Regions from separate parts of the Pantoea sp. SGAir0183 genome, predicted to be linked through region 2. Evidence: predicted binding sites of a transcription regulator. Region 2 holds the regulator's gene; each other region holds the start of a gene.
The links. Region 2 encodes LexA, which represses DNA repair genes until DNA is damaged. Its sites were predicted from a motif close to TNCTGTATGTACATACAGNA; they were not measured.
Positions count from the first base shown of each region.

Region 1: the regulator LexA is predicted to act here: its motif matches at 5,909-5,928, upstream of umuD (translesion error-prone DNA polymerase V autoproteolytic subunit).
Region 3: the regulator LexA is predicted to act here: its motif matches at 2,252-2,271, upstream of C1N59_RS08445 (DinI-like family protein).
Region 4: the regulator LexA is predicted to act here: its motif matches at 5,563-5,582, upstream of sulA (SOS-induced cell division inhibitor SulA).

Region 1 covers NZ_CP028053.1:2,420,147-2,428,092, reverse strand. The annotation lists gene C1N59_RS11290 (manganese catalase family protein) at 1-187, opposite strand, end outside; gene C1N59_RS11285 (biofilm development regulator YmgB/AriR family protein) at 425-682, opposite strand; gene C1N59_RS11280 (hypothetical protein) at 1,273-1,497, shown strand; gene C1N59_RS11275 (BPL-N domain-containing protein) at 1,746-2,534, opposite strand; gene bla (class A beta-lactamase) at 2,763-3,644, opposite strand; gene C1N59_RS11265 (LysR family transcriptional regulator) at 3,916-4,782, shown strand; gene C1N59_RS11260 (helix-turn-helix transcriptional regulator) at 4,996-5,283, opposite strand; gene umuD (translesion error-prone DNA polymerase V autoproteolytic subunit) at 5,949-6,368, shown strand; gene umuC (translesion error-prone DNA polymerase V subunit UmuC) at 6,371-7,636, shown strand; gene hchA (glyoxalase III HchA) at 7,764-7,946, shown strand, end outside.
Region 2 covers NZ_CP028053.1:4,158,366-4,166,311, forward strand. The annotation lists gene dinF (MATE family efflux transporter DinF) at 1-863, opposite strand, end outside; gene lexA (transcriptional repressor LexA) at 973-1,587, opposite strand; gene C1N59_RS19390 (diacylglycerol kinase) at 1,694-2,062, opposite strand; gene plsB (glycerol-3-phosphate 1-O-acyltransferase PlsB) at 2,191-4,617, shown strand; gene ubiA (4-hydroxybenzoate octaprenyltransferase) at 4,720-5,586, opposite strand; gene ubiC (chorismate lyase) at 5,616-6,128, opposite strand; gene psiE (phosphate-starvation-inducible protein PsiE) at 6,212-6,622, opposite strand; gene C1N59_RS19415 (alkaline phosphatase family protein) at 7,197-7,946, shown strand, end outside.
Region 3 covers NZ_CP028053.1:1,804,273-1,812,218, reverse strand. The annotation lists gene amyA (alpha-amylase) at 1-603, shown strand, start outside; gene yedD (lipoprotein YedD) at 686-1,144, opposite strand; gene C1N59_RS08455 (DUF6388 family protein) at 1,386-1,709, shown strand; gene iraP (anti-adapter protein IraP) at 1,838-2,134, opposite strand; gene C1N59_RS08445 (DinI-like family protein) at 2,310-2,549, shown strand; gene C1N59_RS08440 (hypothetical protein) at 2,587-2,853, opposite strand; gene C1N59_RS08435 (hypothetical protein) at 3,103-3,300, shown strand; gene C1N59_RS08430 (hypothetical protein) at 3,556-3,846, opposite strand; gene fliE (flagellar hook-basal body complex protein FliE) at 4,604-4,915, opposite strand; gene fliF (flagellar basal-body MS-ring/collar protein FliF) at 5,149-6,867, shown strand; gene fliG (flagellar motor switch protein FliG) at 6,864-7,856, shown strand; gene fliH (flagellar assembly protein FliH) at 7,849-7,946, shown strand, end outside.
Region 4 covers NZ_CP028053.1:2,862,568-2,870,513, reverse strand. The annotation lists gene pqiC (membrane integrity-associated transporter subunit PqiC) at 1-74, shown strand, start outside; gene rmf (ribosome modulation factor) at 333-500, shown strand; gene fabA (bifunctional 3-hydroxydecanoyl-ACP dehydratase/trans-2-decenoyl-ACP isomerase) at 570-1,088, opposite strand; gene C1N59_RS13380 (AAA family ATPase) at 1,157-2,983, opposite strand; gene matP (macrodomain Ter protein MatP) at 3,079-3,546, shown strand; gene ompA (porin OmpA) at 3,629-4,699, opposite strand; gene sulA (SOS-induced cell division inhibitor SulA) at 5,051-5,542, opposite strand; gene C1N59_RS13360 (TfoX/Sxy family DNA transformation protein) at 5,753-6,379, shown strand; gene yccS (YccS family putative transporter) at 6,376-7,946, opposite strand, start outside.

The DNA.
Region 1 (7,946 bases), 1.7 Mb from region 2:
CCGTAGAGATAAGAAGATCTTTGATTCGCGCATCGCCGCGTGCGCCCATGGCCTGGAAGAAGTACTGCATTGCCACACGTATTTCGCCTTCCACGCCACCAATGGCTTGCTGGAGTAACATGGCGAATTCAGGATCGGGTTTCTCTACTCGCACGGGGTACTGCAGCTTTGATGAGTGATGAAACATGGTTATCTCCTGGTTAGTGAGGAATCGATCAACAGCCAAAAGCCTGGTCATGAATGCCAGAGAAATAAAGCGCAGCGAGGTAGGTTTTCTTCATCGCCGCTGCGTTTAACCTGTTGATTTACCGCGAAAGGAGAGGCGAGGTAAGCTGAAAAAAAATAAAAAAAAAGCCCCTGAATCAGGGGCGAATTTTTAGGGAAGGCAAAGCATCCATGCTAATTAGCGTTTCATCACAACTTATCAAAAACGGACATCGCCCGGCGTACGCTGAAGCACAATCTCCAGGGCCTGACGATAGATATCCTGCATGGTCACATCGGTTTCACATTCGAGTTTGTGGATCAAACCCAGCACGATGTCTTTTTCAGAAACGTGAGCCTTATAGGCAGCAAGCTCTGACCAGGTTTCGGCAATCACATCTTTTTCGCTGGTGAAATGGGCACCCGCGTTCATGAAATAGTCTGAAATCTGAGACTCAGTATTCGTTGTCGTTTGCATCATGGCCTCAAAATCGTTAGAAGGAAAAATTTTGCATCTGAAGGTGGAAATCCACTCACCTTCAGATGCGGTGCAAAGCACCTTTCGTTACAAGTGACTTAACATCACGCCGTAAAGTTATACAAAAAAACCAAGATTGTACAATTTTTTGTATAAAATTTTAAGTGGTCGGATGACTTTTCGGCGCTTATTGCAACATAAAATCTAAAAATATTAACATTTTCTGTTGATTTTTAAGGGGTTATTGAGGATGCTCCTCTGTGCGGCGCCTCTTTGGAAAGTTGTACAACCTTGTACAAGATGGCTTTTCTGAACGGGCCGGATTGTACAGGCGACGCGGGAACGGATCACTGTCACGCGTGCTGTGTGCGGCGGCGTCCTTCCTGGCGGCAACGTCGACATGGCAGGTTAATAACCCCTGAGCGCAGACGGGGAACCGCGTCTGGCAGGTGAACTCTGCAAACAGGCCGGGGCGGGCGCGTTGCCTGGAAGCGCCGTGTGAATCTGTCGGGAGCCGTGGTCATAATTTACTTTCTTATGAACGCGCAGGGCGTTAAGGTTTACGCCTCTTGAATCACAAGGACATGATAATGGTTAACGACTATTTTTCACTGCCGCCCGCGGGCATGACGCAGGAACAACACAAACGTACGGTCGCCGTTGCGGCGGCGCTGGCAGTGGCAAAAGAGTCAGTCAGCGCCTCGACGTCAGCGAATGGCTCTAAAGCAACCTGGGATTTGCAGGCCGTGGCAAACGAAATTGCCAATCTGGCGGATGCGATTCAGGATGCGCTGGAGGCCGACAGCACCGTGTAATCTCCCTGCCTGACGGGATGCGCGACGCTGATTGCCTTCACGTGCCAGCCGTCAGGCACGGCGACCTGGCGGGCGCAGGGCGGATTAAGGAACGTGAGCGTCAGCTGTCCGCCAGCCGGATCTCCCGGTTATATTCACGACAGACAGCTACGCAGCGAGCCGGATGCCGCTCACATCGCGTACAGGAAAAGCGGCACCGTCACGACAGGGCCACGCCGCCCGGCCACGGACACTCACGCAGTGCGGGCTTAAGGCACGCGGTGGGTGTTATCAAACCCGGCCAACAGGCGGGACATTTTTGCCTGGGGCGTGGTGTCAACGCCGTCTTTACCGCCGTCTGCCTGGCCCATCCAGCTCTCGTCGGCTTCCGGATGCGGTCCGGTTAACACAACCGTGCCTTTTCCATACGTATAGTGGGCGATAGCGACGTCACCATTCCGGTAAAAGGCCAGAGGGGTAAAACCATCCCGGGCTTGATTGCCCTCAAGGTACGGACCGTCCTGATAATAGAACCGCGTTGGCTGACGCTGCCAGTCAACGCGAATCGTGTAATCGCCCTCATCAGCAATGCCCGAGCCTGGACGGCCCACTTCCGATTCCAGCGGTGAGCTAATCAGCCCCAGCCACTGACTGTCTGCCAGGTAGGCCCCCATGCAAAGGCCCAAGAACCCCTTGCCGCTGCGAACAAACTGTCGAATAGCCCGGACGCCTTCCTCTCCCAGTGCGGCATAAGCCGCGGGAATATCCTGACCGCCGCCAGGCTGAATATAGAGATCAAACTGACGCAGGTTCTGTGCCGTCAGCCTGAGCGTTTCATGCTCGCCGATGTACGTTGTGCGAACCGGCCGGGTGAGGCCGTGGAGCGATTTCACCACCATTTCCGAACAGCCGTCACATCCTGCCGCGCCGCGATAAACGGCGATGTTCAGCGGCGGCGGGACAGCCAGCACTGCGCCGGGCATCAGGCTTAAGGCAAGCAGCAGGGCGGTCAGTCTTCCGTTACGGGGGCGAAGGATTGCATGATAAGCCAGCCTCATAGGTTATTTCCTGTCGGTTAAATAACGTGGGTATGCACGGCGTAATCCCGGCCAGTCGCCTGTGCTCAGGCAGGCGTGCTGGCGGTAAACCGGTGACTTGAGCAAGCGCTCAATTTAGGGAAGTGACGGATGCCTGTCAACGGGTTTATTGACCTGACAAACCTTTTCAGCGGCGTGATACAGCCCGTACAGACAGGCCATATCACGTGTTAACGCCGTTACGGTCGCTTAGTTTTCATAACCTGAGGCGATAATTTTTGCGGCGCTGGCCAGCACATCCTTACGCGAGGCCGCGTGTTTGTCGGTCTGCGTGTAGTAGGTCACCAGCACCAGCGGGGCATGATGCGGTGGCCAGATCACGGCGATGTCGTTGGTGGTGCCGTAATCACCGCTGCCGGTTTTATCCGCGACCACCCAGTCAGCAGGCAGACCCGCACGTATGCTGTAGGTGCCGGTTGTATTGCCCTTCATCCAGTCGGCTAACTGCTGGCGTTGAGCAGGTGCCAGCGCCGTGCCTAAAACCAGTTTTTGCAGGCTCTGCGCCATCGCTGTCGGTGACGTTGTATCACGTGTATCACCCGGAATAGCGGTATTAAGCGTGGGCTCGGTTCGATCGAGACGAAACGTGTTATCGCCGATGCTGCGGGCGAAGGCGGTCACGGCATGCGGCCCGCCAAGGCGCGTCAGCAGTTTATTCATCGCCGCGTTGTCGCTGTATTGCAAGGCCGCCGCACTGAGTTCTGCCACGGTCATCGTGCCGCCCACCTGTTTTTCGGTCACGGGGTTGTAATTCACCAGGTCGGCGTGACGAATCGCGATGTTTTCATTCAGCAGGCCTTGTGCGGTTTCCGCTTTCTTCAGAATGGCCGCCACCGTAAAGACTTTACTGGTGCTGCAAAGGGGAAAACGTTCGTTACCACGATAAGTAAAAACAGAACCATCACCGGTGTCGATCGCCGCCACGCCTAAGCGTCCGCCTGCGGCATGTTCCAGCTGCCGGACAGGTTGCGCTAACAATGCGTCATTGAAATGGGCCTCGGCGACAAAAGGGACTGCCAGCGCCAGTAGGGTTGCCGCTGCACAGATGCGCAGCCGGGGAGCCGTAGCCATATAAACCTCCGTTAATGTGTATCTGCATTCAGACATGCCCGGCACCTCACCGCCTCAGGAAGCGGGGCGTGCTGAGCGAAACGTGTAAAATGCGCCCCTCGTGAAACTTATGTCAGTTTCTGCCACCTGATGCCCCCGTTATGACACGAAGGTCGAGTTATTGCGGGACATATCGCCTGTCAAAAGTGTGACGAGGGAGAGAGTAAGGGATTTCAAATTATCGACAAGCGAGATAATTTGAGAGAAGCCAAAAGAATTTCTGGGGTTAACAATGAAAAATGATGTTCCGCTTAATGCACTCCGGGCCTTTTATGCTTCGGCCCGGTACCTGAATTTTACTCACGCAGGTATGGCACTTTTCGTCTCGCAGGCGGCCGTGAGCCAGCAGGTCAGGCTACTTGAAGAGCGGCTGGGCGTGACGTTATTTCGGCGCTTACCGCGTGGACTGGAGATGACGGATGAGTCCCGGCTGCTGTTTGCCGAGGTGTCCGAGGCGTTCACCCAGCTTGAAAAAGCCTGGCGCCGGTTTGAAGGGGGTGAATACCGCGAAGTGATGACCCTCGCCTGTGTCGGGACCTTTGCGCTGGGCTGGCTGCTGCCGCGTCTGGATGCCTTTCATCAGCAGCATCCTGCGCTGGAAGTGAACGTGCGCACCCATAATAACGTCGTGAATCTGGCGGGCGAAGGCATCGATTATGCTATTCGCTTTGGGACGGGGGCCTGGCCTGCAACGCACAACGAACCGCTGTTTACCGCACCGCTGACTGCGCTTTGCCGGCCGGATATCGCCCGTCGGCTGCAGCAGCCCGGCGATCTGTTACGGGAAACGCTGCTGCGTTCTTATCGCGCGGATGAGTGGGGCAACTGGTTCACTGCGGCAAATATCACGCCCCCCAGAATGACTGGTCCGGTTTTCGACTCCTCGCGGCTGATGGTCGAGGCAGCGGTTCAGACGGGCGGTGTCGCGCTGGTGCCGGTCTGCATGTTTCAGCGGGAGCTGGAGGCGGGCATCCTGGTGCGGCCTTTTGACATTGAGATTGATGTCGGTGGCTACTGGTTAACCTGGCTGCGATCAAAAACGCTGACGCCATCGATGGAGATATTTCGCGAATGGATAAGGCAGCAGGTAAATGGCTGACCGGATCGGTCACAAGCCCATGCGCCCCACACGCCGCTCAGGTTACGGTTGCCGGCGGAAAGCGCAGGGCGAGTCAGGCGCGCGGTGACGTTATCCCGGCATGATGACGGCGCAGGGTTAACCGATGATGCCTGCGCGGACATTGTGCGTATTCATCACACGGGCGGAGGCAACGTATTATCCTGCCATGCGGGCAAAACAGCGCGACGTTTTTTATTTTCTGAGATGAATCAGCCAGAGGATAAACTCACTGTTATTTCTCACGCCTACTTTCTGCATGATTTTTTGCTTAAGATAATAGATGACGTGTACAGGTGAAGCCATCTGGTACGCGATCTGGTTAACCGTCATACCGGTCATAAAAAGCCAGCTTAAAGAAAGTTCCTGCTCGGTTAAATAGACCTTTTTTCCCTGTGTACTTTTCAATTCCATTTTTATTCTGCCTCTCAATGCTTTTTTCAATGCCACGGTGATAGCCGTGTTTGGCGGTAATGCAGGCATGATAGGCAAACGTGTTGGATATCACAGTATAAATCATTTCACGTTATCTTATTTTTTTTTAACTATATGATTATTATTATTTTTAATCCGGATGAGACACGTTCACATCACAAAAGATGAACGTTGTATCTGGCGATCCTGTCTTCATTTTTGCAAAAAAGATTGGCTGTAGTGATTTTCCCGTCATAAAGGGCGAGCGTGCAGCGTGAAACAGCGCTGGCAAATCAGACCCCGTTTATCGCCTGCTATTTTGACGCCTTTTTCGGACTTGCTTAGGGCTATTTTTATCACTATGCACGGTCAGGCGGTTGTTTATTTCCGTTATCGTCTACGCGCCGCTTGTACGCTTAGCCGATTGATGTTGCTAACGCTGTCAGCATTATTTCCGCCCGGGTTGTGCGGCGAATAAATACGCGCCGCTAACGGGCAGCGTTCCGTGCTTTTTAAACATCCGTTCAGCGAAGAGAAGAATTCTGCATGCGCCGGCGAAAAAACAACCGGTACGGTTAATGGCTGCACAGGCCTGTCATAAGGCGGTGAAAAGGGCAGAAAAAAATATCCATCCACATCAACTGGTTTACATAAACCTCTCCGGTTTCGCTTGATCGCACTGGCGGATCGCGATTACTGTAATTATATACAGTAATTTGGCGTGAGAGGTGAATATGGAATTTATCAGGCCAGCAAAAGTGAGCACGCCTTTGCAATTACCGCTGTTTGTCGAGCGGGTGCCGTGCGGTTTTCCGTCTCCGGCGCAGGACTACGTTGAGCAGCGGATTGATTTGAACAAGCTCATCGTTCAGCATCCCAGTTCGACATACTTTGTGCGCGTCAGTGGAGAATCGATGTCCGGAGCGGGCATTAACGACGGCGATATGCTGGTGGTGGACAGCGCACTGGTGGCTTCTCATGGCGATATTGTGGTGGCCGCGATTGAGGGCGAATTTACCGTCAAGCGGCTTCAGCTTCAGCCCTGCCTGCAACTGATGCCAATGAACCGTCAGTTCAAACCCATTGTGATTAGCACAGAAGACGCGCTCGAAGTGTTTGGCGTTGTGACCTATGTGATCAAGTCGGTTTATTAATCATGTTTGCGCTGGTTGATGTGAACAATTTTTATGCCTCCTGTGAAACGGTGTTTCGACCGGATCTCAAGGGCAAGCCCATTATTGTGCTCTCTAACAACGATGGCTGTGTGATTGCGCGTAATGCCGAAGCCAAAGCCCTTGGCGTCACCATGGCCGTGCCGTTTTTTAAAATGCGAGAAATCATTGCCCGCCATAACGTGCAGGTCTTTAGCTCTAACTATGCGCTGTATGCGGATATGAGCACCCGGGTCATGACGCTACTGGAGGAAATGGCCCCGTCGGTAGAAATTTATTCGATTGATGAGGCCTTTCTGGATTTAACCGGCGTCAGCCACTGCATGTCGCTTGATACCCTGGGGCACCAGATTAAAAAACGCATCAAAAAAGAAATTCATCTTAACGTCTGTGTCGGGATTGCCCCTACCAAGACGCTGGCGAAGCTGGCGAATTTTGCGGCCAAAAAATGGGCAGGCTACACCAACGGTGTGGTCGATCTGTCCGATCCGGTGCGCCAGCAAAAACTGCTGGCGAAGGTGCCGGTCAAGGATATCTGGGGCGTTGGCCGCCGTCTCAGCCAGCGGCTTGAGGAGATGGGGATAACCTCGGCCGCAGACCTGGCGCGTCAGCGTCCCAGCCTGATTCGTAAGAATTTCAGCGTGGTGCTGGAACGCACGGTCAGAGAATTATGCGGTGAACCCTGTCAGGATTTAGAAGCCCTCGAACCCACCAAACAGCAGATCATGTGCTCACGTTCTTTCAGTAGCCGTCTTTCAGACTATGCACAGGTGCGTGAGGCAGTCTGTACCTATGCCGAACGTGCCGCCGAAAAACTGCGGAAAGAAAAACAGTACTGCCGACAAATCGGGGTGTTTCTGCGCACCAGCCCCCATGCCGTTGGTGAAAACTTTTACGGTAATCAGGCCACTGGTCAGTTACTGACGCCGTCGCACGATACGCGCGACATTATCCGGGTGGCGACCGACATGCTGGACTACATCTGGATCGCGGGCCACCGCTATATCAAAGCGGGCGTTGTCCTGAGCGACTTCTTTGACCACGGTGTGACTCAATTGGATTTGTTTGATGAGCGACCGGTCAACCCGGGCCGTAACGATCTGATGCAGGTTATCGATCAGATCCACAAAGCGGGCAAGGGGAAAATGTGGTTCGCCGGACAGGGGACAGAAAAGCGCTGGGCGATGAAGCGCGAAATGCTGTCGCCAGCTTATACCACGCGCATCAGCGATCTGCCGGTGGTGAAGTAAGGCGCGGGCAGGGATGACAGCAACAGAATGCTCTTATAAGGGGGCCGTTTGGGCTGCCGCTCGGTTTAAATCTGGCGTTGTGGTCTAGGCTAAAACAGGTATCCATCCCCTTAAGGAGAGCTTTGTCATGTCAGAACTCAGTAAATCGCCGGTGGCAGATCGGGCCGAACATCACGCCTTTTTTCCTTCTGCCTACTCACTTGACCAGTTCACCCGTCCCACATCTGATCTCGGTGATGCCGACTATCCCCAGCCGTATTCAGGGAATAAAAAGGTCCTGGTGATCTGCACCGACGAGCGCTATCTGCCG
Region 2 (7,946 bases):
GCAAAGCCATCCAGCGCATAGGCGGTAAACGTCATGAACATCAGCAGGATGGCATTTACCGCCACCACATCAGGTCCGATACGCGTTCCCAGCACGGTCAGAGAGGCAAAGCAAAGCTGTAACAGTAAGGTACGCAGCAGGATATCGCGATTCAGGCGAAGCAGGCGGTGGATATCGCCACGCCAGCTATGGACCAGACTGTGCAGCGTGATGCCGCGCAGCGCCAGCACGCGCCAGACCATAAGTGCCCCGACCAGCAACGTCGCATATTCCGCGATAGCCGTCGCGGCTGCAGCCCCGGCTACGCCCCAGTGCAGCCCCAGCACCAGCCAGAGGTCCAGCAGAATATTGATAACGTTGCCCACCACCAGCAGGATGACCGGCGCTCTGGCATACTGTACGCCCAGCAGCCAGCCCAGAATCACCAGGTTAGCCAGCATGGCGGGCGCACTGAGCCAGCGAATATGGATAAACAGCGCAGCCTGCTCAAGCACGGCGGCCTCTCCGCCGATAAAGCGGATTGCTAATGCCGTAACAGGATGACGCAGGGCAATAAACAGGCTGCCGGCCAGTAAGGCAATGATCAGGGGCTGTGCCAATGCGCGCGCCAGCGCCGTTTTATCGCCCGCGCCAAACGCCTGAGCCGTCAGGCCTGTCGTACTCATCCGCAGAAAAAGCAGCAGCATGAAGATGAAACTGGTAACGGTCGTCCCGACCGCAACGCCGCCCAGATAAACCGGGCTGTCGAGATGGCCAATAACGGCTGTATCGACTAAGCCGAGCAGAGGAACGGTGATATTTGACAGGATCATGGGCAGCGCCAGCCGCCACAGTTTTTTATCGGTAGCTGTCAGGAAGCGCATGTAACGTCCGTGCAATGCGCCGCTGGTGTTGCAGATGAACCCACAGCGGCAAAACAGGGGCAGACTGGGTAACGTCAAGGTTGACGTAAAGAGCCAACCTTAAGAAGAGTTACAACCACTCACCGTTACGTACGATGCCAACCGCCAGACCTTCAACCGTCAGCGACTGCGCACGTGTATCGACAATGATAGGCTCAAAATCCGTATTTTCAGGTAACAGATGCACCACTGATCCCTGCTTTTTCCAGCGCTTCACGGTGACTTCGTCATCAATGCGCGCTACCACCACCTGACCATTACGCACTTCCTGCGTTTTATGCACGGCCAGCAGATCGCCATCCATGATGCCAATGTCTTTCATTGACATGCCGCTAACGCGCAGCAGGAAATCGGCAGAGGGCTTGAACATGTCTGGATCCACTTTGTAGTGGGTTTCGATATGTTCCTGGGCCAGCAACGGCTCACCCGCCGCAACGCGCCCAATGAGTGGCAGACCGTCTGAAGGTTCTTCTTCCATTAACAAACGGATACCGCGGGACGCACCAGAGACGATTTCAATCACGCCTTTACGCGACAGCGCTTTCAGATGCTCTTCTGCCGCGTTAGGTGAGCGGAAGCCCAGTTGCGCAGCAATTTCTGCACGCGTAGGCGGCATGCCCGTTTGATTAATGTGGTCGCGAATCAAGTCGTAGACCTGTTGCTGCCTGCTGGTTAATGCTTTCATCCCGCCCCCTGGTTGTTTATACAGTCGCTGTGAGTATATACAGGTATTGGTGAAATGGAAACCAAAAGTCAGGCCAAAATCAGTAATTTGACGGGAGATGGAATGCTTATCGCAAATGCGACCAAAGTAGCGTTCCCCAAACGAACAGGGCCAGTACTATTGCCAGCAAAACAGCGGCCGATCCCATATCTTTGGCTCGGCCGGCAAGAGGATGACGTTCCTGCCCTGTGCGGTCCACCACCGCTTCGATGGCGCTGTTCAGAACTTCAACAATCATCACCAGCATGACCGCGCCAATCATCAGGATGCGCGAAATAGTATCGACATCCAGCCAGCAGGCCAGGATAATTGCCGCCAGTGAAATTACGGCTTCCTGGCGGAAGGCAGCTTCATGCTGCCAGGCGGCGCGAAGACCTTGCCATGAGTAGCCAGCCGCTTTCACAATCCGGGTAATGCCGGTGACATTATTTGTCATGATAAAGGAACTCTTTTCAAAGGATTGACGTCAATACCGGGCAGCGCACAATTGTCGCTGTCACAGATTTTTGCTGCGCGTTCTGATATGCTTGCGCCGCTTTGCTAACAAGAGGCTTCATGTTGTCTATGTCAGGTTGGCGTAAAATTTTTTATAAATTGCTGAACTTACCCCTTTCATTTCTGGTAAAGAGTAAGGCCATTCCGGCTGATCCCGTCTCCGAACATGGGCTGGATCCTACCCGGCCTATTATGTATGTCCTGCCTTATGATTCAAAGGCCGATCTCCTGACTTTACGCGCGCAGTGCATCCGGCACGATCTGCCTGATCCGCTTATTCCGCTGGAGATAGACGGCGCCCTGTTGCCGCGTCATGTCTTTATTAATGACGGTCCGCGTGTGTTCCCCTATTTCGTGCCCAGCCTTGAATCGGTCAAAATCTTCCACGAGTATCTTGATCTGCACCGCAGCAACCCTGAACTTGATGTTCAGATGTTACCGGTTTCAGTCATGTTTGGCCGTGCGCCAGGTCGGGAAGTCCAGGGCGACGATCATCCGCCTCATTTGCGGCTCCTTAACGGCATTCAAAAATTCTTTGCCGTTCTCTGGCATGGCCGCGACAGTTTTGTGCGTTTTTCGCCCACGGTCTCCCTGCGTCGTATGGCGACCGAACACGGTACCGACAAGTCGATTGCGCAGAAGCTGGCTCGCGTAGCGCGCATCCATTTTGCCCGTCAGCGCCTGGCTGCGGTGGGACCGCGCCTGCCGGCTCGCCAGGATTTATTCAATCGCCTGTTGCAGTCGAAGGCGATTGAAAAAGCTGTGGAAGACGAGGCGCGTAGCAAGAAAATCTCCCATGAGAAAGCGCAGCAAAACGCCATTGAAATGATGGAAGAAATTGCGGCCAACTTTTCCTACGAAGCGATTCGTATCACCGACCGCGTGATGGGCTGGCTCTGGAGCCGACTCTATCAGGGGATCAACGTTAACGGCGGTGAGCGGGTACGTCAGCTGGCGCAGGACGGGCATGAAATTGTTTATGTGCCTTGCCACCGCAGCCATATGGACTACCTGCTACTGTCTTATGTGCTGTATCACCAGGGCCTGGTTCCGCCGCATATTGCCGCAGGGATTAACCTGAACTTCTGGCCTGCCGGGCCGATTTTCCGTCGTCTGGGTGCCTTCTTTATTCGTCGTACCTTTAAAGGCAACAAGCTCTATTCAACCGTGTTCCGTGAATACCTTGGCGAGCTCTTTACCCGCGGCTATTCCGTCGAGTATTTCGTGGAAGGTGGACGCTCACGTACCGGCCGACTGCTGGATCCGAAAACCGGCACCCTCTCTATGACGCTGCAGGCCATGCTGCGCGGCGGCACGCGACCTATCACGTTAGTGCCCATTTACATCGGTTATGAACATGTAATGGAAGTGGGTACTTACGCTAAAGAGCTACGCGGTGCGGCAAAAGAGAAAGAAGGCTTTATGCAGATGGTGCGCGGCCTGCGTAAGCTGCGCAACCTGGGCCAGGGTTATGTGAACTTTGGTGAGCCGTTGCCGCTGATCAACTATCTGAACAAGCGCGTACCGGAATGGCGTGAGTCTATCGATCCCATTGAAGCGCAACGTCCGGGCTGGTTAACGCCAACGGCCAATGATATCGCCGCCACCATCATGGTACATATTAATGAAGCCGGTGCCGCGAACGCCATGAACCTGTGCGTAACGGCACTGCTCGCTTCCCGCCAGCGTTCGCTGACCCGTGAACAGCTGATTGAGCAGCTGGAGTGCTATACCCAGTTATTACGTAATGTGCCCTACTCGCCGGATGCCACTTTGCCTGACATGTCTGCGGAAGCGTTGCTGGATCACGCGCTGAGTATGAACAAGTTTGAGAGTGAGAAGGACAGCATTGGCGACATCATTATTCTGCCGCGCGAGCAGGCGGTACTGATGACCTATTACCGGAATAACATCCACCATATGTTGGTGATGCCCTCTCTGATTGCGGCCATCATCCAGCAGCACCGTAACCTGAGCGAAGCCGAACTGCTGCGCCAGGTCAGCCTGATTTACCCCATGCTGAAGAGCGAGCTGTTCCTGCGCTGGGGCAACGACCAGCTGCCGCAGTTGCTGGCTGACTTATGCCAGGAGCTGGCGCGCCAGGGACTGATTACCGTTGAGGCAGGTCTGCTGTCGTTCAATACGGCACGTTACCGTACGCTGCAGCTGCTGGCTGCCGGTGTACGTGAAACGCTGCAACGTTACGCCATCACCTTCTCGATTCTCAGCGCCAAACCCACCATCAACCGCGGCACGCTGGAAAAAGAGAGCCGCACGCTGGCCCAGCGCCTGAGCGTACTGCATGGCATCAATGCGCCTGAGTTTTTCGATAAAGCGGTGTTCTCTACACTGGTACTGACCCTGCGCGATGAAGGCTATATCAGCGACAGTGGCGATGCGGATGTGGCGCAGACGCTGGCGACCTGGCACATTCTGGCAGAACTGGTCACCAGCGATGTCCGTATGACCATCGAGAGCGCCGTTGCACACAGCTAACGTGCTGGCATGACAAAAAAAGGCGACCTGACTGGTCGCCTTTTTTATTGCTTACTGAACCTCACACTGTGCATCGCACTGGCGCTACGTTCGGTGCCTGCCCTACAACAGGTTTGAGAACGGCGGAGTATTCATTAACACGCCGAGAAACAGCACCAGCCCTACATAATTGTTATTCAGAAACGCCTGGAAACAGGCCTGACGCGCGCGCTTTGCGATCAGTTTTTGCTGATAAACAAATAAACCGCCCGCCAGTAACAGCGTCCAGTAAAACGCCCCATTCAGATGCAGCCGTGTCCCTACCAGCGCCATCAGCCCCAGCGTCGCCAGTTGCAGCAGGCCGATAATCAATTTGTCGTACTGGCCAAACAGAATGGCTGTGGACTTCACGCCAATCTTCAGGTCGTCCTCGCGATCCACCATGGCATATTGCGTATCGTAGGCCACCGTCCAGCAAATGTTGGCGAGAAATACCAGCCAGCAAACCAGAGGTAAGGACTCACTAACAGCAGCCCAGGCCATGGGAATTGCCCAGCCAAATGCGGCGCCCAGGACCACCTGCGGCAAATGCGTATAGCGCTTCATAAAAGGATAAACCCAGGCGAGCGCCAGCCCGACAACAGAAAGCATAATCGTCATCAGGTTCATGCTTAGTACCAGGCCAAACGCGATCAGCCCCAGTACCACAAACAGCATTTTAGCCTCTTTCGCCGTGACAGCACCGCTGGCCAGTGGCCGGAGCTTTGTGCGTTCCACATGGCCGTCGACTTTACGGTCAGCATAATCGTTGATCACACAGCCGGCTGCACGCATGACAAATACGCCCGCGACAAACACGATCAGTACCGGTAACGGCGGCATCGCCCTGTTAGCCAGCCACAGCGCCCACAACGTCGGCCACAGCAGCAGCAGCGTGCCAATAGGTTTATCAATTCGCATGAGGCGGCTGTAAGCCTGCCATTTGGTCATTTGTTGTCTGTTTTGCACAGGTCAAATCCTTAACCCTGGTAACGGTAAACCGGCGACGCCGGTAAAAATAATTCGGTTAGTAGCAGGGGCTTCCCCGATAAACGCAGGCGCGACCGACGTCCCCACAGCGATTCAACGTTACCGGGCTCGATAAAATCGCGGGTCAGGGTTGAAGAGGAGAACAGGTAACGTCCCAGCGGTCGCGTTCCGAGCTGCTGCAACATCGCTTCGGGACCGTTCAGGGTGCTTTCAGGCACCAGCGTGCGTCCCGCCAGCCAGGGTTGTTCGTCGCCATACAGGATCACTTCACGCAGCCAGAAGCGCTGATCAGCGGGTAACAGCGCACCTTCGTCACCTAATTCGTCAGCGTGGATAAACCCTTCACGAACGGGCTCCACCCTGACCTTCTGGCAATGCTGTTCGAAGCGCCTGGTCATAGAGTCCTCCTCCATCAGCCAGTCACGAAGTGATGGCGACAGAGCAGCACCGTCCAGCGCCAGCCAGTTGAGTGAACGTAATAAACGGAGCGGGTCTTGCGTCATGACACTTTCCCCCAAAAATTTTCAGGCAGGTAGTTTAGCGCAGAGCGATTCACGGCACACCCGTCCGTCATGCAAACGCGAGGTTATTCGCGCTTAAGCCGGTTACTGTTTGCCAGCCACAGGGTGATAACCAGCAGCAGAATAGCAGCCGAGTAGCACAGCGTATCAAAGGGATTTTTGTGGTCGACGATAATCAGCCTGATGATAGCCGTGATGCCGATATAGACGAAATAGCGTAACGGGAAATGGTAACCCGACTGGAAGTACTTCACGATGAGGGCAATAAACTCAAAGTAAAGGAAGTAAATCACGATGCCTTCGATCAGAAGATAGGAGGACGCCTGCTCGCCCGTGCTGAACAGGACGTTGGCTAAATGGACCGTCTCTTTGCCCAGGAAGACCATTAAAATGAACGCCAGAATCAGCAATCCTGCATTCAGCACCCATTGCATCAGGCGCGCTATCTTTTGTGCTATCGGGTTTTTATCACTCATTTCACGCCTCGAAAATAAAGGGATGTTTTCTGGCATTATCATGCTTTAGTGTGACGTAAATCACAATATAGCCGTCAGGCTTACTTAACAGCGTCTTTCAAATCACCAGACTGCGCGATGGAATGCCAGCCCCGGCACCCTGGGTTATACCGCCGGGACCGTACGAACCTGTCTTTTAATGAAAGCCAACCGGACAGACCGATCATATCGGCTGGCAGACCCACTCCGTCGTGCCGTCCTGTCATACGGTTTTCACATCCGACATTTACATTGGCTCGGTTTTTCAACCCCGGCAGTCAGCTAGCGCCCGCTTCCATACCCGACTCAATGGATAAGCGCCCTGAGGTAACACGCTGCGTTGCTCTCCGCGCAGCTAACAGCGGCGTTCAGGCCCGGCCAGGCTTAATCTGTCCCGCATTAACGGTTACGGGATTACGTCAGGTTAGTGTGCACTTACTCAACTATTAAGATGCGGCCGGACGGCGTTGCGCTGGCGGCGTTAAAACAGCCCGACGTCAGAGACGCAGACAAACGCCCCCTGTGGCGTGAAGACGCCGCAGCAAGAGAGGACAACATGAAAACAATTCTGGTGATTCTGGACGGCCTGAGCCATCACGTTGCCCATCATGCGATGGGTTATCTGCACGCAGAATGTGCGCAAGGTAAAGGGCATTATTATCATCTCACCTGTGCACTACCTTCTCTGTCGCGTCCGCTGTATGAATGCATTCTGACCGGTGTTGCGCCTGTGCAAAGTGGAATCATCCACAACGGGGTAAACCGCCTGAGTCACGAACAGAGCGTATTTCACTATGCGCGTGATGCGGGCCTGACCACCGCCGCAGCGGCTTATCACTGGATCAGTGAACTTTACAACCGCAGTCCTTTCGAGCCCGCGCGTGATCGTCATACCGAAGCGCCGGCCCTGCCTGTCCAGTTCGGGCACTTTTACGTTGACGACAGTTACCCCGATTCGCACCTGTTTGAAGATGCCGAGAGCCTGAGGTTGCGGCACAACCCGGACTTCCTCCTCATCCATCCGATGAATATCGATTATGCCGGTCATCAACATGGCCTGTCCTCGCCCCAGTATCGTAACCGGGCACGCATGGCGGATGGTTACCTGTCGCAATGGATGCCTGGCTGGCTGGCAGAAGGCTATCAGGTGATGGTGACCGCTGACCATGGCATGAACGACGACCGCTCACATGGTGGCATGCTGCCGGAGGAAACGACCGTTCCCCTGTTTGTCTTTGGTGACGGATTCTCGCTAAAGCCTGGGCTGGAACTGCAACAAACCGATCTCTGCGGCACGCTGTGTACA
Region 3 (7,946 bases), 2.0 Mb from region 2:
ATGAATTTTCATCAGGCGTCTAAAGCCGGCAGCGATTATGACCTGAGCAAAATTTTTGATAACTCGTTGGTATTAGCCGACCCGTGGCATGCCGTGACTATCGTGGCCAACCACGACACACAGCCGCTGCAGTCTCTGGAAGCGCCCGTTGAAGCCTGGTTTAAGCCGCTGGCTTATGCGCTGATTCTGTTGCGCGAGCAAGGCGTTCCGACCATTTTTTATCCGGACCTGTTCGGTGCCCACTATGAGGATGAAGGCGGAGACGGTGAAATGCATCAGGTCGATATGCCGGTCATTCCTGAACTCGAAGGGCTGATTCGTGCCCGTCAGCAATTTGGCTGGGGCGCGCAAACCGATTACTTCGACCATCCTAACTGCGTCGCGTTCAGCCGCAGCGGAACCGCTGAAAAGCCTGGCTGTATTGTGATCATGTCGAATGGCGAAGCGGGGGAAAAACAGATTTCAATGGGAGAAGGATATGCCGGGAAAGTATGGTATGACTATCTGGGACATCAATCCGATACCGTTACGACGGACGACGCCGGCAGCGCCGTGTTTCGCTGTAATGCAGGCAGCGTGAGTGTCTGGGTTGTTGAGGCATAAAACCACAGGTCCGCTGCTTTTTCTGGCGCGGTAACAGCCTGCGCATCAGCGCAAAGCGGTCCTTAAGACCGCTTTGCGTCATTTATTTGTTCAGAACCGGACGCATAATCTCGGGTTCGATATTCTGAATCACATCCACACCGGGATGTTGGGCCGCTTCCTGTAAAGCTTTCTGGCATTCCACCGTGGGTCGATCGACCTTACGCAACGTAAGCCCGTCGTAATCCAGCTCACCGCCATCCAGATCCAGTGTCATGATGCGTAACTGACGCGTAACATTGACATAATCGCCATTCAGCTGCGTCAATTTGCCTGGCTTCGCAATGACCCGTTGCCACTGCCGGCAATCCAGCGTACTGCCGTCCGCGTTGATAATCAGACTCCCAATCGCCTTGTCGCTAATCAGGTTACTCTGCGGCCCAACCGTCTGCCAGTTGCCTTGTAAATTTGCCGGGGCCGGCGTTTGCACCGCACTTTGATAACTGTTTATTTGTGCGCAGCCACTCAGCGCCAGTGTGGCAATCAGCATCCAGTTTTTCATCTTTGATCCCTAAATCCGGTTAATGGCGGCTACGTTATAATTTTTACCGCCAGATGTGCAAGATATCTGAGGGATGAAATCAACGTAAAGCGCGCTTTTCCTGGATTCATCACGCACCGGGTGATGTTTATTCCCTTCCCTGCCCGCTTTTATCGCTGTGAATGAACCTGTCCACTCCGGCCTGACAAGGGAGGCACAACAGGCTACACTGTCGCCCTGCATTACATCTCAGAGATTTGTCATGAAAACTCCAGAAGCTTATTATGCCCAGGCACGCCAAATGTTCTTCACTGCCCATGCCGATTTTCAGGCCGCACTCGATGAACTGACCGAACAGGATGCCCGTGCCGCCAATATGTCCCTGCGTGAATTGCGCGAGTGGCACGCCGAACGCATTTATGCCGCCTTTTTACGCCAGAAAAATCTTGATGGTATGATTTTTTCGATTCAACTGGCAGAGCCGGATAAAGCCGTCGCCGCCGAAGCCATCGAAGCCTATCTCCGATCGCATGCCGAATCTCTGGGAATGAGTTGGGAAGAATTTTGTATTAAGAACGAGCTCTAGCTATACCTCAGCTGTGCGGACAGGAAGAATAACGGCGATGGCGTTGCGCAGCGTCGTGACAACAAACGGTTAATGCCCGTGATGTCCTAGCTGGCGGCAGAAAACCCCGCTGCCGCCAGCGTTAGCCATCACTCTTCTTGTTCGAGCTTTCCCCTCACCTCAACATACTTAGCCACGGCCAGTAATCGGTTGAGGTGCGTGAGCAACAGATCAATATCAGACTGCATGAACTCTGATGAGGAACGCGATGCCGTGACAATGGCATCCTGCACCGTCTCAGAAATCGTTAACGCATTATCTTGTTTCGCCTGGACTAATAAAGCGGCAACCAGCAATGACTGCGCTTCGACCTGAGCAGTCAGTTCCTTTGCATCGACATCCATTTTTGCCAGTTTAAGCAGAATATCAATAACCAATTGTCGCATTGCACTTCTCCCGGTGAGTGAGCGCATATATCGTTAAGAGCGCCCTCAGAGTAAATCAGATAAAAATGCTTTTCTACGCGGGACCTAAAAAACGGATTCATGCAAACATCAGCTTGATACTGTTTTTATTTACAGTAAAATGGCAACGCGATTTTGCCCTGAAGGGATGGTTATTATGTTTGTAGAGTTAATTTACGATAAGCGTAATGTCGCGGGCCTGCCAGGGGCGCGCGACATGATATTGGCAGAGCTTGAAAAGCGTGTGCATCGTGTTTTTCCTGACATCGAGGTCAAGGTGAAACCGATGGAACGTAACGCGATAGAAACCGACCTCAGCAAGAATGATAAAGCCACTGTCGCGCGTCTGGTGGAAGAAATGTTTGATGAAGCCGAGTTTTGGCTGGTGGCGGATTAATCCGTTAATCGCCACCCCTCAGTTAGCGGGAGATACCTTAACTCTCCTGCTCACTGTGGTTGATTTCAATTTCAATATCCTGAATGGCTTTCTCCAGATCTTCCAGCAACGTTCCCTGCTTATTCAGTAATGCGTCAATACGGGCCGCATTCCCTTCATCCTTGTATTCACCGGCATCAAAGGCTAACCAATGGGCGGAAAGCGTCTCAGTATTCGTTTGCGCATAGTGGCGCATTTCTTTCAACTGGGATGCCACGTCACGCAGATAATCGGTTTTGCTTTTGGTTTCGATTGAATCACTCATGCTGTGTTTCCTTTTGGTTGTTTTTCCAATGAAAATATCGTCTGGAGATTTAAAGCTAGGACAATATAGCGGTTTTGCATTAGGAATAATCGGAAGTCACTTTTACAGGACATGGCTTCTCGTCGTGGTCAGGCGGAAAACGGCGGAGTCATACCCCGTCCTTACGTGATGATAATTTTGCTGACGGGTCTCCGCTCACAGCTTTGTTGTGCTGGTCTAGACTTAGAGGACGACAAAGAGGAGCAAACGATGCACAACCAAAGTAACGATAAACGTAAACATGAAGGCGATGTCAGCAAAGGATTACCCGAAGCCGCACCTAATGCGGGAAATGCCTACGAGGAAGATGATCATCCCGCAAACGATGCACCGAAAGATCACGGTGAAGTGCCCAGAAAAAATGATGACAGTCAGGATGATAAAAAGGATCCTTTCAAAGCATCATGACATGTCACTGTCTGCCCACTTAACCGGGGCAGACGGTGATCTGCACCGTGCTTTGAAGCCGGTGCAGTCGTTATTTTAAGGCCAGCAGGATGAGAAGCCATGCCTCCCTGTTCGTTAACCCAGCTGGGCTGGCATGTGGGCTGCTCGCCTGGCAACGGTCAGGGACGGGCGGGCAACAGGCTTTGGCCCTTTATTCACACGGATCGCAGGCGCAGAAAATCGCCGGATACGGGAGCGGGCCCCCTCTGCACATGATCAGGCTTGCTGATTTAAATAATCGACCAGCATCTCAAGATTAATCCGGTGAGGGCCGTCTGGATAAAAAACATCCTGCGCCGGTCGATGGGCATCGAATAACGGTTGCAGATTCACATCCCGATCCAGCAACTGAATCGTCCCCTCAGTCAGTTTGTAAGAAATCACTGTGCAGGAACCCTCCGGGATTTTATCTATAAAATCTGACTTCCGGTTTTCCGAATAGACTTCATATTTAATCTGCTCACCACTTTTTGAGGTCGTGAGAAGTGTTTGAATTAAGTATCTCATGTTGATATATCCGTGAGCAGAATGAATGCTGACATTAATATCAGGCGACAGATTTAAACAGTTAAATATTTTAATTAGATTAGAAGAGGAATATTTCCGTTTGATGTGTAACCGGGGATGCAAGCCGCGTGGTGCCTGTTACGCTGCTGTCGCAACCCGCGTCGCCGTTAAGGTAAACAGGTTTTGCTGGCTTACGAATACATACCAGATTACATCTTTTGCTTTCAGTATTTCATTTTTTACTTCCCACCTTCAGGGATATTTTTAGTTATTAAGCTAACTAATTTTGCTTTTAAAAGTCGTAGAAAAATTACAACATTAGAAATGATATTTTTTGACGCAGGAACCGTGCTGAAAATACTTTAGCGGATGGCGTCATGCAGCCGTAACCGGCACAGCGAAAATGTCATAGTGAACGCCTGCACGGAAGCGAAGGATAAAGATGCAGGATATATTTTCTTTCGGCAAGAAAAGGAGAATAAACACCGACAGGTAGATGTCTGAAGTAAAGGGATGATGAGGCAGGTTGTGGTGCGATAATCGCGTCTCAGACGCTGCCTTGACAGGCCCAAGTCGGCTACCGCGCGCGGCTGGCATGGCCTGAACGCACAGGAAAGGTTATCAGGTGTACGATTGCATCGTTGAACACGTATAAAGCAACAAGAAGGCGCTTTTGGTAAAGCCACATTCTGTGTCGCTCTTGTCCCAACTCAACGCCGCCAGGCATATACCTGATAATAAAGACCCGTTTTCCCGACTACACCTGCATGTTCATGATGTCGGTATAGGCCGAAACCAGCTTGTTCCTGACCTGAATCCCCATCTGCATGGAGATAGACGATTTTTGCAGATCGACCATCACATCGTTTAAAGCGACACCGGGTTTCCCCATTTCGAACGCCTGCGCCTGGCTACGGGCAGTGGTCTGGGTTTCGCTGATTTTGTCCAGAGCGGCTTTCATGGTCGCGCCAAAATCGATATGGCTGTTGACCTCATCGCTTTTGTTATTGGCCTGAAGCGAGGTCATCTGTAACTGCTGTAAAACACCGTCGATTGCCTGAATTGACATGGTTGCTACCTCATTAAAAAAGATGAAGATTTTTGACGTGGGGAGAAGTTAACACATTGTCAATAAGACAAAGCCGCTAAATGACGCTAAAAACCGTGGCTTATTCACCCATCGAATTTTGCGTTTCATCAAATAATGCCAGGCATTGAAGTAGAAATTTTATTTAAGCAGGTCAGGGAGTCTGTTTTGCCATCACAACTAACCCGGTCAATTACGTCAGGCAGGAATCGGTCATGAATGCGAGTGCAGCCGCCACACAAAATGAAGAAACGAAAGGCTTTGGTGACCTTCTCGCTCGCCTGCGTGCCAATCCACGTATTCCGTTAATTGTCGCAGCCGCAGCCGCTATCGCTGTGGTTTTTGCGTTGGTGCTCTGGGCCAAAACACCGAACTACAGCGTATTGTTCAGCAACCTGTCCAATGAGGACGGGGGTGCCATTGTCACGCAGTTGACGCAAATGAATGTCCCTTATCGTTTCGCGGATAACGGCGGTGCATTAATGGTGCCGGAAGATAAGGTGCATGAGCTGCGCCTGCGTCTGGCTGAACAGGGCCTGCCTAAAGGTGGCAACGTCGGTTTTGAACTGCTGGATAAAGAGAAGTTCGGTATCAGCCAGTTCAGCGAGCAGGTGAACTACCAGCGCGCACTGGAAGGCGAGCTGGCACGTACTATCGAATCTCTGGGGCCGGTGAAAACGGCGCGCGTCCATCTGGCGATGCCTAAACCAACCCTGTTCGTACGTGAGCAAAAAGCGCCCTCCGCGTCTGTGACGTTAACTCTGCAGCCAGGCCGTGCGCTGGATGAAGGTCAGATTCAGGCCATCACGCACATGGTTTCCAGCAGCGTGGCCGGTTTACCGCCGGGGAACGTGACCGTAGTCGATCAGAGCGGTCATCTGTTAACCCGTTCTGACGCAGTAGGCCGTGATCTGAACGATGCACAGCTGAAATATGCCGCTGAAGTCGAAGCGCGTTACCAGCAACGTATCGAAGCGATCCTTAACCCGATTCTGGGCCAGGGCAATGTCCATGCGCAGGTAACGGCACAGATTAACTTCGATACCAGTGAACAGACGGATGAGAAGTACCAGCCGAACGGCGATCCGAAAAACGCGTCTATTCGCTCTCAGCAGACCAGTACCAGCGAGCAGACGGGCAGCCCTTATCCGGGCGGCGTACCGGGCGCACTGTCTAACCAGCCTGCGCCAGCCAATACGGCCCCGATCAACACGGCAAATAACAATGCGGCCAATGGCCAGAATGCCAATGGTCAGAACAATGCAGCCAATGGTCAACGGACCAGCACAGCCTCTACCAGCAGTGTACCGACCAACTCGCGCCGTGATGATACGGTGAACTATGAGCTGGATCGTACCATTCGTCATACCAAGATGAATGTGGGTGACGTGCAGCGCCTGTCTGTTGCGGTGGTGGTGAACTATCGCGAAGACGATAAAGGCAAAGCGATTGCGCTGAATGAGCAGCAGCTGAAGCAGATTGAAGACCTGACGCGCGAAGCCATGGGCTATTCACAGACACGGGGTGACACTGTCAACGTGGTGAACTCGCAGTTTAATACCACCGAGCCTGTATCAACTGAACTGCCCTTCTGGCAACAGCAGTCGTTCTTTGATCAGCTGATTAATGCAGGTAAATGGCTGTTGGTTGCGCTGGTGGCGTTCATCCTGTATCGCAAAATGGTGCGTCCGCATGTTCTGCGTAAGAAAGCCGCAGAGCAGGCCGCTGCAGAAGCTCAGGCTGCCCGTGCTGCTCAGCAGAACGATCAGGAAGCTTACAGCGTCCAGCTCAGCAAAGATGAACTTGAGCAGGAACGTAAATCTAATAACCGCATGAGCGCTGAAGTCATGAGCCAGCGTATCCGCGACATGTCTGAAAACGATCCGCGCGTTGTTGCGCTGGTGATTCGCGAATGGATGAGTAACGAACTATGAGTCTGACCGGTACTGAAAAAAGCGCCATTCTGATGATGACCATTGGTGAAGAACGCGCGGCGGAAGTCTTTAAGCACCTGAACCAGCGTGAGGTTCAGCATCTGAGTGCCGCGATGGCCAGCATGCGTCAGGTCTCGCATAAGCAACTGACCGAAGTGCTGCGTGAGTTTGAAGGCGATGCCGAGCAGTTCGCGGCACTGAGCCTCAACTCGAACGATTACCTGCGCTCCGTGCTGACCCGGGCGTTGGGTGAAGAGCGTGCGTCAAGCCTGCTGGAAGATATCCTTGAAACCCGCGATACCACCAGTGGTATGGAAACGCTCAACTTCATGGAACCGCAGGCCGCAGCCGATCTGATTCGCGACGAGCATCCACAGATCATCGCGACTATCCTGGTCCACCTGAAACGGGGTCAGGCTGCCGATATTCTGGCCTTGTTTGATGAGCGCCTGCGTCATGACGTCATGCTGCGTATTGCTACCTTCGGTGGTGTGCAGCCGGCAGCGCTGGCAGAACTGACCGAAGTCCTGAACAGCCTGCTCGACGGTACCAACCTCAAGCGTGCGAAGATGGGCGGCGTGAGAACAGCGGCCGAAATTATCAACCTGATGAAAACGCAGCAGGAAGAAGCGGTTATCGAAGCGGTACGCGACTTCGATGGCGAACTGGCACAGAAAATTATCGACGAGATGTTCCTGTTCGAAAACCTGGTGGAAGTGGACGACCGCAGTATCCAGCGTCTGTTGCAGGAAGTGGAATCCGAGCAGTTGCTGATCGCCCTGAAAGGTGCCGAGCAGCCGCTGCGCGAGAAGTTCCTCCAAAACATGTCAGCCCGTGCGGCCGATATCCTGCGCGACGATCTGGCCAACCGTGGTCCGGTACGTATGTCTGCAGTAGAGAACGAACAGAAAGCGATCCTGCTGGTGGTGCGTCGTCTGGCAGAGTCCGGCGAGATGGTAATCGGTGGCGGCGAGGAAACCTATGTCTGATGCATTTTCCGCCCGCCCCTGGCAACTGTGGCAGCCTGTAGAACTGGGGCGTCATGAAGAGCCCGCGACGATTCAGGCTGAACCCGAAAT
Region 4 (7,946 bases), 1.3 Mb from region 2:
AGGGCTGGCAGCAAATCGCACAGCAGATTGCACGCGGTGCAACCACGGCAGAGTCAACCGCAACAGGGCTTTAGTTAACGTGTTGTTTCAGCACATATAATTTTTCTGACGTTTTCCAGGCTTTCTTTATAAATCATACGGATATCGTCACAGTTTCATAGGGTGAAACAGAAAGTATATGTCTGGAGCAGGTCATATTTGTGACACTGGCGTGAATATTGCGCATTGATCTTTTCATACAGAGCGAGTAAAACAAAAGGGTGGCTGAACATTAATTCGCCACCTTTTTCTTTCCACCAGATTCCACAGACCTTACATGAGGGACACGGAGTATGAAGAGACAGAAACGAGACCGCCTTGAGCGCGCCCATTCACGTGGTTATCAAGCTGGCATTACAGGACGCTCTAAAGAGATGTGTCCGTATCAAATGATAGACGCTAAGTCTCACTGGTTGGGAGGTTGGCGACAAGCCATGGAGGACAGGTCGGCTGCGGCTTAGCCGGATGTCACTGAAAAGGGATATAACCTCCGCACTGTGCGGAGGTTTTCGTTTCTGTGGAATGAAACGTCAGAATGCAGCAGTATCTTTGAACAGGCCAACTTTCAGATCGCTGGCTGTATAGATCAAATTCCCGTCAACAAACACTTCACCATCTGCCACGCCCATAACCAGTTTACGGTTAATCACGCGTTTAAAGTGAATGCGGTAGGTGACTTTTTTCGCGTCTGGCAGAACCTGACCGGTGAATTTAACTTCACCCACGCCCAGCGCGCGGCCTTTTCCTTCGCCACCCAGCCAGCCGAGATAGAAGCCAACCAGTTGCCACATCGCATCCAGGCCCAGACAGCCAGGCATCACCGGATCACCAATGAAATGGCAGCCAAAGAACCACAGATCTGGATTGATATCCAGTTCAGCTTCCACGAAGCCTTTATCATATTTCCCGCCGTCCTCGGTCATTTTGACCACGCGGTCCATCATCAGCATATTGCCGGAAGGGAGTGGCGGACCATTTTCGCCGAACAGTTCACCGCGACCAGACAGGATCAGGTCTTCTTTGGTATAGGATTCGCGTTTATCTACCATGTTCTTATTAAGCCTTCTTTTAGTGAATCACGAATATTAGCGAACAGTTGTACACTGAGCAAATGAGATTAACGGTGGTTGAACCAGTTAAGCCATCTCAACGGCCATGCCCGAGGGGTGGGCTCAGGCTGATTCATCTGACTGATGCGCTCCTGAATCGTACGCAGCAGGCATTCGCCTTCGCCGTCTTCCGTGTTCCAGACTTTTCCGGTCAATAAGGGCAACGCTTCATCAGCCGTATCGATTGCCCAGATATGGAAACGACCGGCTTCGACCGCACTCACAACCTGCTGATTCAGACTCAGGTGGCGCACATTGCAGGCAGGAATAATCACACCTTGCTGACCCGTGAGCTCACGCTGATGGCAGATGTCGAAGAAGCCTTCAATTTTCTCATTCAGGCCACCGACCGGCTGGACATTACCAAACTGATCGACCGAGCCCGTGACCGCAATTTGCTGATTTAGCGGTGTATCGGCAAGGGCACTGATCAGAGCACACAGTTCTGCCAGCGACGCGCTGTCGCCGTCAACTTCCGAATAGGATTGTTCAAACACCAGCGAAGCAGAAAAAGGCAGTTGCTGATCTAACTCCAGCTCCGCAATAAGATAGGCCTGCATAATCATCATGCCTTTAGCATGAATATTGCCGCCCAGCTCCGCTTTGCGTTCGACGTCGGTAAATTCTCCGTCGCCAGGATGAACCACGCAGGTGATACGGCAGGGATCGCCCCAGGCCCGCGGGTGACCGGGATATTCCACGACGGAAAGACCGTTGATCTGGCCCACCACTTCGCCTTCCGTTTCGACCAAAATCTGGCGCAGCAAAATCTCATCACGCATGCGTTCATTCAGATAATTTTCGCGCCACAGACGTGCTTCCAGCGCGTCACGCAAGGCTTCAGCGTTTAGTGTTTCACCCATCAACGCGGTCTCACGCAGCTGACGCAGCAGCCAACGTGGACAAAGGGGATAGGTTTCCTGATCGCCACTATAGCGAACGCCTTCTTTGATGAGCTCAGGCCAAAAGTCCTCATCTGGCGCAGCGATATCAGCCTGTGCGGCCAAATCTACTGTCCAGCGGCACCATGCCAGCACATCATCTTCATCCACAATTTGAAGGTTTTCTTCAAATTCAGTGTAAATCGCCATCTCATGCGCTTCGGCATCCAGCTCCTGAAAATCAGCGAGCGTATCGCGTTCGCCACAGAGCACCAGATTTAACTTCAGCGGAAGCGGCGGGACAGAGACAGGCAAAGGGCGGCGCTCATCCTGCGACAGCCATTCGAGGTAGCCTTGCTCAATGCTCCTTTTCAGCCGCAGCCAGAGCAGGGGCTGAGCGAGGAGCGCACGGAGTGAAAGCACCAGCGTTCCGCCATTGGCACGATGGATCAGACCAGGTTCCAGCTGAATACGATCTTTATGTACCCGGACACAGCCAAACAGCTGCTCCTGCTCAATCCAGTCGGCAAAATGCACACCACCCTGGCTGGTAAAAGGACGCTGACTGTCAGTGGGCGGCTGCAACGTGACGTTGTCGGCCAGGATATGATAATCCCCGCCCGCCAGGGACGAAGCGGTGCCCATTACGCGCTGTGCCGCACTGGCGATCAGCGAGAGATAATCGCGGTTTTCCTGGCTGCGAACCAGCAGCAAAGGAAAACCCTGACTCTGATGGTGCAAGTGGGCCAGCGCATTCAGCAATCGGGGCTGCACCGTTGCTAAAGCATCGGTTTCTTCATCAGCAATTCGGGAGAAAACGGATTGATATTGCGCGCTATCCGGCTGTAAGGTTTGCCACGTGAGTTGAGTGCTGGTCAAAATAATCGCATTTGTCTGTTTTGAGAAAAGCGAGATTATACAGGATTCACTGTGCTTAAGCACTGCGGAGTTCAATCAGAAGTTGTGACACTGACGACATGTTTTTCGTTGCTGCATCCAGTAAAAAAGCTGTTATTCTTAGTTCGTTACGTGATCACGATGAGATTCCGATGAAATACCAGCAGCTCGAAAATCTTGAATGTGGATGGAAGTGGAAATACCTGGTGAAAAAACATCGGGAAGGTGAACTGATCACGCGTCACCTTGAACTCAGCGCGGCACAGGCGGCAGTCGATAAGCTGTTAATCATGGAGAATAATCCCGTCGACGTTAACGACTGGATTAGCCAACACATTCATCCCGAACTGGACAACCGGCTTAAACAAACGATCCGTGCGCGGCGAAAACGGCATTTCAATGCCGAGCATCAGCACACACGAAAAAAATCCATCGATCTTGAATATCTGGTCTGGCAGCGGCTGGCCGGCCTGGCGCAACGGCGCAACTGCACCCTGTCTGAAACGATTGTGCAGCTAATTGAAGATGCCGAACGCAAAGAAAAGTACGCCAGCCAGATGTCGACGCTGAAGCAGGATTTGCAGGCTATACTGGGCAAGTCGGATACTGACAACGGGTAGTTTACGGAGCAATATTCAGGCCTGCTCCGGATTAAAGGACAAAAAAAACCCCGCATGCGCGGGGTTTTTTATCACGTATAACTTAAGCCTGAGGCTGAGTTACCACGTCTTTGATACCTTTAACGTCGATTTCTACACGACGGTCTGGCGCCAGGCAGTCGATCAGGGCTTTACGGCCTTTCACGCTGTCACAGGTGTTGCCAGTCACTGGGTTAGATTCACCCATGCCGCGAGCAGAGATCTTGTTAGCAGGGATACCTTTAGATACCAGGTAATCTACTACAGACTGAGCACGTTTCTCAGACAGTTTCTGGTTGTACTGCTCTGAACCGATGCGATCGGTGAAGCCCAGAACAACGACTGAACCGTCTTTAGGATCCATTGAGCTCAGCTGGCTGTACAGCTGATCCAGAGCCTGCTGGCCTTCTGGCTTCAGTGTTGACTTGTTGAAGGTGAACAGAACGTCTGATTTCAGAGTAAAGCGCTTAGTCTGAACAACTGGCGCTGGTGCTGGAGCTGGAGCCGGAGCTGGCGCAGCAACATCATCCTGACCGAAACGGTAAGAAACACCCAGGCTCAGCATGCCGTTGTCTGGACGTGTACCAACGGTCTGTGCGTCACCGATGTTGTTCACCCACTGGTAATCCAGACGGGTTGCCCAGTTTTTGGTCAGAGCATACTCAACACCAACCGCTGCCAGTGGAGAAACACCGGTGTCGTGGTCGCTGATGCGGCCAACAGTTGGATTCGTTTGAGTAGAATCTGCACGCCATACCATACCGCCCAGGCGGGTATAAACGTCGAGATCGTCAGCGATTGGGTAGCTCAGTTTAGCAGCCAGTTGGATGCCCTGTGCTTTGAAAGCGCCATTAGTGACGTTGCCTTTGTAAGGCATACGACCTAACCAGTCATAACCCAGCTCGAAACCCAGGTATGGGTTAGCCTGGTAACCGGCGAATGCACCAGCACCCAGTTGGCTTTCGTGAGTTGGGCCATCGTTGTTTTCGTATTGATTGCCGTAGTAACCAGTGTCGTGATACTGAGACCAGCCCAGTTTAGCACCGGTGTACCAGGTGTTATCTTTAGGGGCGGCCTGCGCTACGGTAGCGAAGCCAGCCAGTGCCACTGCAATTGCGATAGCTGTCTTTTTCATTTTGCGCCTCGTTATCATCCAAATAGGCAATGAGCATAAAGGTTGCTCTTGGTTTAATCCTTCGCCGGGTCAAAACGCTCGCTTATGACTCTACCGCAAAAAACGGAGGTTATTGAGCACCCTGGCGAGATAAAGTCTACAACGAGATTGGAAACTTACAAGTGTGATGTGAGGCACTTATGTAAAAAAACAGTGTTTTATACATAAATTCTAACAATTTAGGGTGAACTTCTGTGATGGGGGTAACCCGCGAAATGGGGGCTAAGCCATTGTCATTACTGGCAGGAGCAGAATCAGTGTCTTAGCCCAACGCGAGAGAAAAAATTTCTTGAGATAAATCTCATTTTTTACTTAATGAAACAAATCAGACTGAATTTTTAGCCGACTTTCTGGTCTGACTGGCGTTTTGGAGGACTCACCCGAGCGCAGGATGAGTCCTAACGCTTCACCTTCAGCCGCAGCGAGCTCCAGTTCCCGACGCTCATCTTCATCCAGATCGTAGGGAATCCAGGCTAAAACGACACTGTAATTTCCCGTACGCAGGGCCTTAATCATGGCCTCGACGGCGTTGTAACGTTCAGCGTCGGCGATATGCATACTTTTCTCCAGGGGCAAGCCTGCTTCCTGCATCCAGACCCGACTCAACTTATGCGCCGGTGTTAACCAAAGCTGCCAGCGGGATTGCTGGCTCAGTTGCTGAAGCAACGGTAACAGCAGCATCTGCATCATTCCCGGTTTTTCGCTATAGCGCAATTCAGTAATCCAGCCGCTCTGAGAAGCGGGGTCAGAAGGCGAAGCGTAACGGTGAGTCGGGCATACATTACGGGGATGTTGGGTGCGCATAAATTAATCACTCAGCAGTTGACTGTATGGATGTACAGTAATGGCATCCTGGATAAAGATCAACCTGAATTTCTGAAAATGCCTCGCAAAATTTTCATAATTTTGTGTTCAATACGATTTATTCATTGAACCTGTAACTGAATTTCCCTATCTTCTAACTGACTGAATAGTAAAGATTTTAACATGGGTTTGTTACAGGGAGGTGATGATATGAAGAAAGAACAGCGGGTCATTTTGCGATCAAAGCAACAACTGGCACCTTTAGGTAACATTGAATCCCGCACTCAGTTCGGCGGTTACGCGTTAGCTGTTGAACGCGTCGTGTTTGCGCTGATAAAGGACGATCAGCTTTATCTGCGCGCCAGCGAAGCGCTAAAAGAATATGTTGCACAACGCCCATTGGAGCCGCTCACTTTTCGCAAGCGTGGTATGGCGGTTAGCCTGAATTATTTCAGAGTCGATGAGCATTTATGGTGTGACCAGGCGCACCTGGTTGCCCTTTCAGCGGCCTCATTACAGACTGCGCGCAGGGAACAGGACGATCGGCAGGGACGTGTGCGTTTAAAAGATTTACCCAATGTCACTTTACGGCTGGAAATGATGCTCCATGAGGTAGGCATTTGCAGCGTCGAACATCTGCACGAAGTGGGAGCCCGGGCGTGCTGGTTAAAACTTAAACGTCATAACCAGCACCTCGGCTTTAAAACCTTGCTGGCGCTTGAAGGAGCCATTTCTGGCCATCATGAAGCCGCTCTGCCACCGACGGTCAAAGCGGAGCTGGGCGAATGGTACCAGGCTGCGCTCAAAATGGTAGAAAAGGCAAAGAAGGAGTCTTAATGGGAGCCTAATGCGCGTCGCAGGCGGGCGATTCCCGGCAGCAGGACAACCAGTAAACTCAACTGCTGAAGCACCAGCGGCGTACGTGAATCAGGTCCGGCGGTAAACCGGGTGATGCGCTGTTCCAGTTCCCGACGCATTTCCTCAGCCCGGCTGTCACTGACGATGTCGGTTTGCAGCACATCTTCGACATAGCACACCGTGTCGTCGAGAAGTGCCAGCAGCACTGGATCAGTGACTTTATCGCGGTGCGCCCCCAGCGCGGAGATATAGCTGAGCAACGAGTGGTTCAGGCAAAGTAGCTGAAAGGCCCATTCCCGCAGCTTAGGGTTGGTACGGGTTTCACTGCTCATATTCGACACGACGGAGGCCAGTTCCGCGTCAGCATTGTGTGCATCGCGGCGGGCAATACGGTAAGCGAGGCGATTATCTTTGCCCTGATGGTATTGTTCCATAATGGCATCCAGATAACGGCAATTGGCATTGAGTGTGCGCGTCGCCACCGCCGGAAGCTGGCGAAAACGCCAGTCTGGCCAGATAAAGGTGACGGCCAGCCAGGCCAGCGCACAGCCCAGTAACGTGTCCACTACCCGGGGCAGGGCCACTTCAAAGCCTTCGCCTAACAAATTAAAACAGAACAACACCAGCAGAGTAATGAACAAGGTTGCATGAGCATACTGCACCTGACGAAACGCAAAGAACATGACGCCCGTGACCACAATCAAGACCAGTTGGCCTTCAATGGAAGGGACCAGCCAGAGCAGGGGCAGTCCAAGCGCAATGCCCGCGAGCGTGCCGCCAATGCGTAGCGCCAGTCGGCGTTGGGTTGCGCTATAGTTAGGCTGGCAAACAAACAGACTGGTCAGCAGGATCCAGTAGCCGCGCTCCAGCCCGGTAATCTGAATAAATCCGTATCCCACACACATCACAATCGACATGCGTACGGCGTGGCGAAACAGGGCAGAGGCCGGACTCAGGTGAAGGCTGAGGCGCAGTTTAATATCACTCCAGCCACTCAGTTCTTCGCGTGACAGCAGGTTGTCGCTGTGCTGCGGATCAACTGCCTGCGCCTGCTCGGTTTCGATTGAGGCCAGTTGTGCATCGATGGCCTGCAGGTTGCGAAGCAGCCAAAGCAGTGCACCGGTATGGGCGGCATCCGGCTCGCTCTGTGCCAGCCGGTGAATCGCATTTTCCAGACGTTCAAAAACACGCTCAAAGCGGCCATCATGTTCCCAGCGTTCGCGCAGCAGAATCGCCCGGGCAAGCTGGCGACAGGCCTGTGCCTGCATATTCAGTAAACGCTGAAAGCGAAACAGGATCTCGTTGTAACGCCAGTCGCCACGCAGAAGATGGTACTGCAGATGCGAAGAGCTGGCGCGTTCATGGATATCCTGAGCCACGAAGTAATAGTGCAGGCTGCGTCGGGTACCGCGTGAGCCTCTGTCACCTCGTAAACGGCTTTGCAAGGTGGTCTTGGTCAGATTGAGCTGTGCAACAAGCTGGCTGTTTACCATCGCGGCTTTAACAAATGCAGCATCATCCTGTTCACCCGCGTCAGGATCAAACA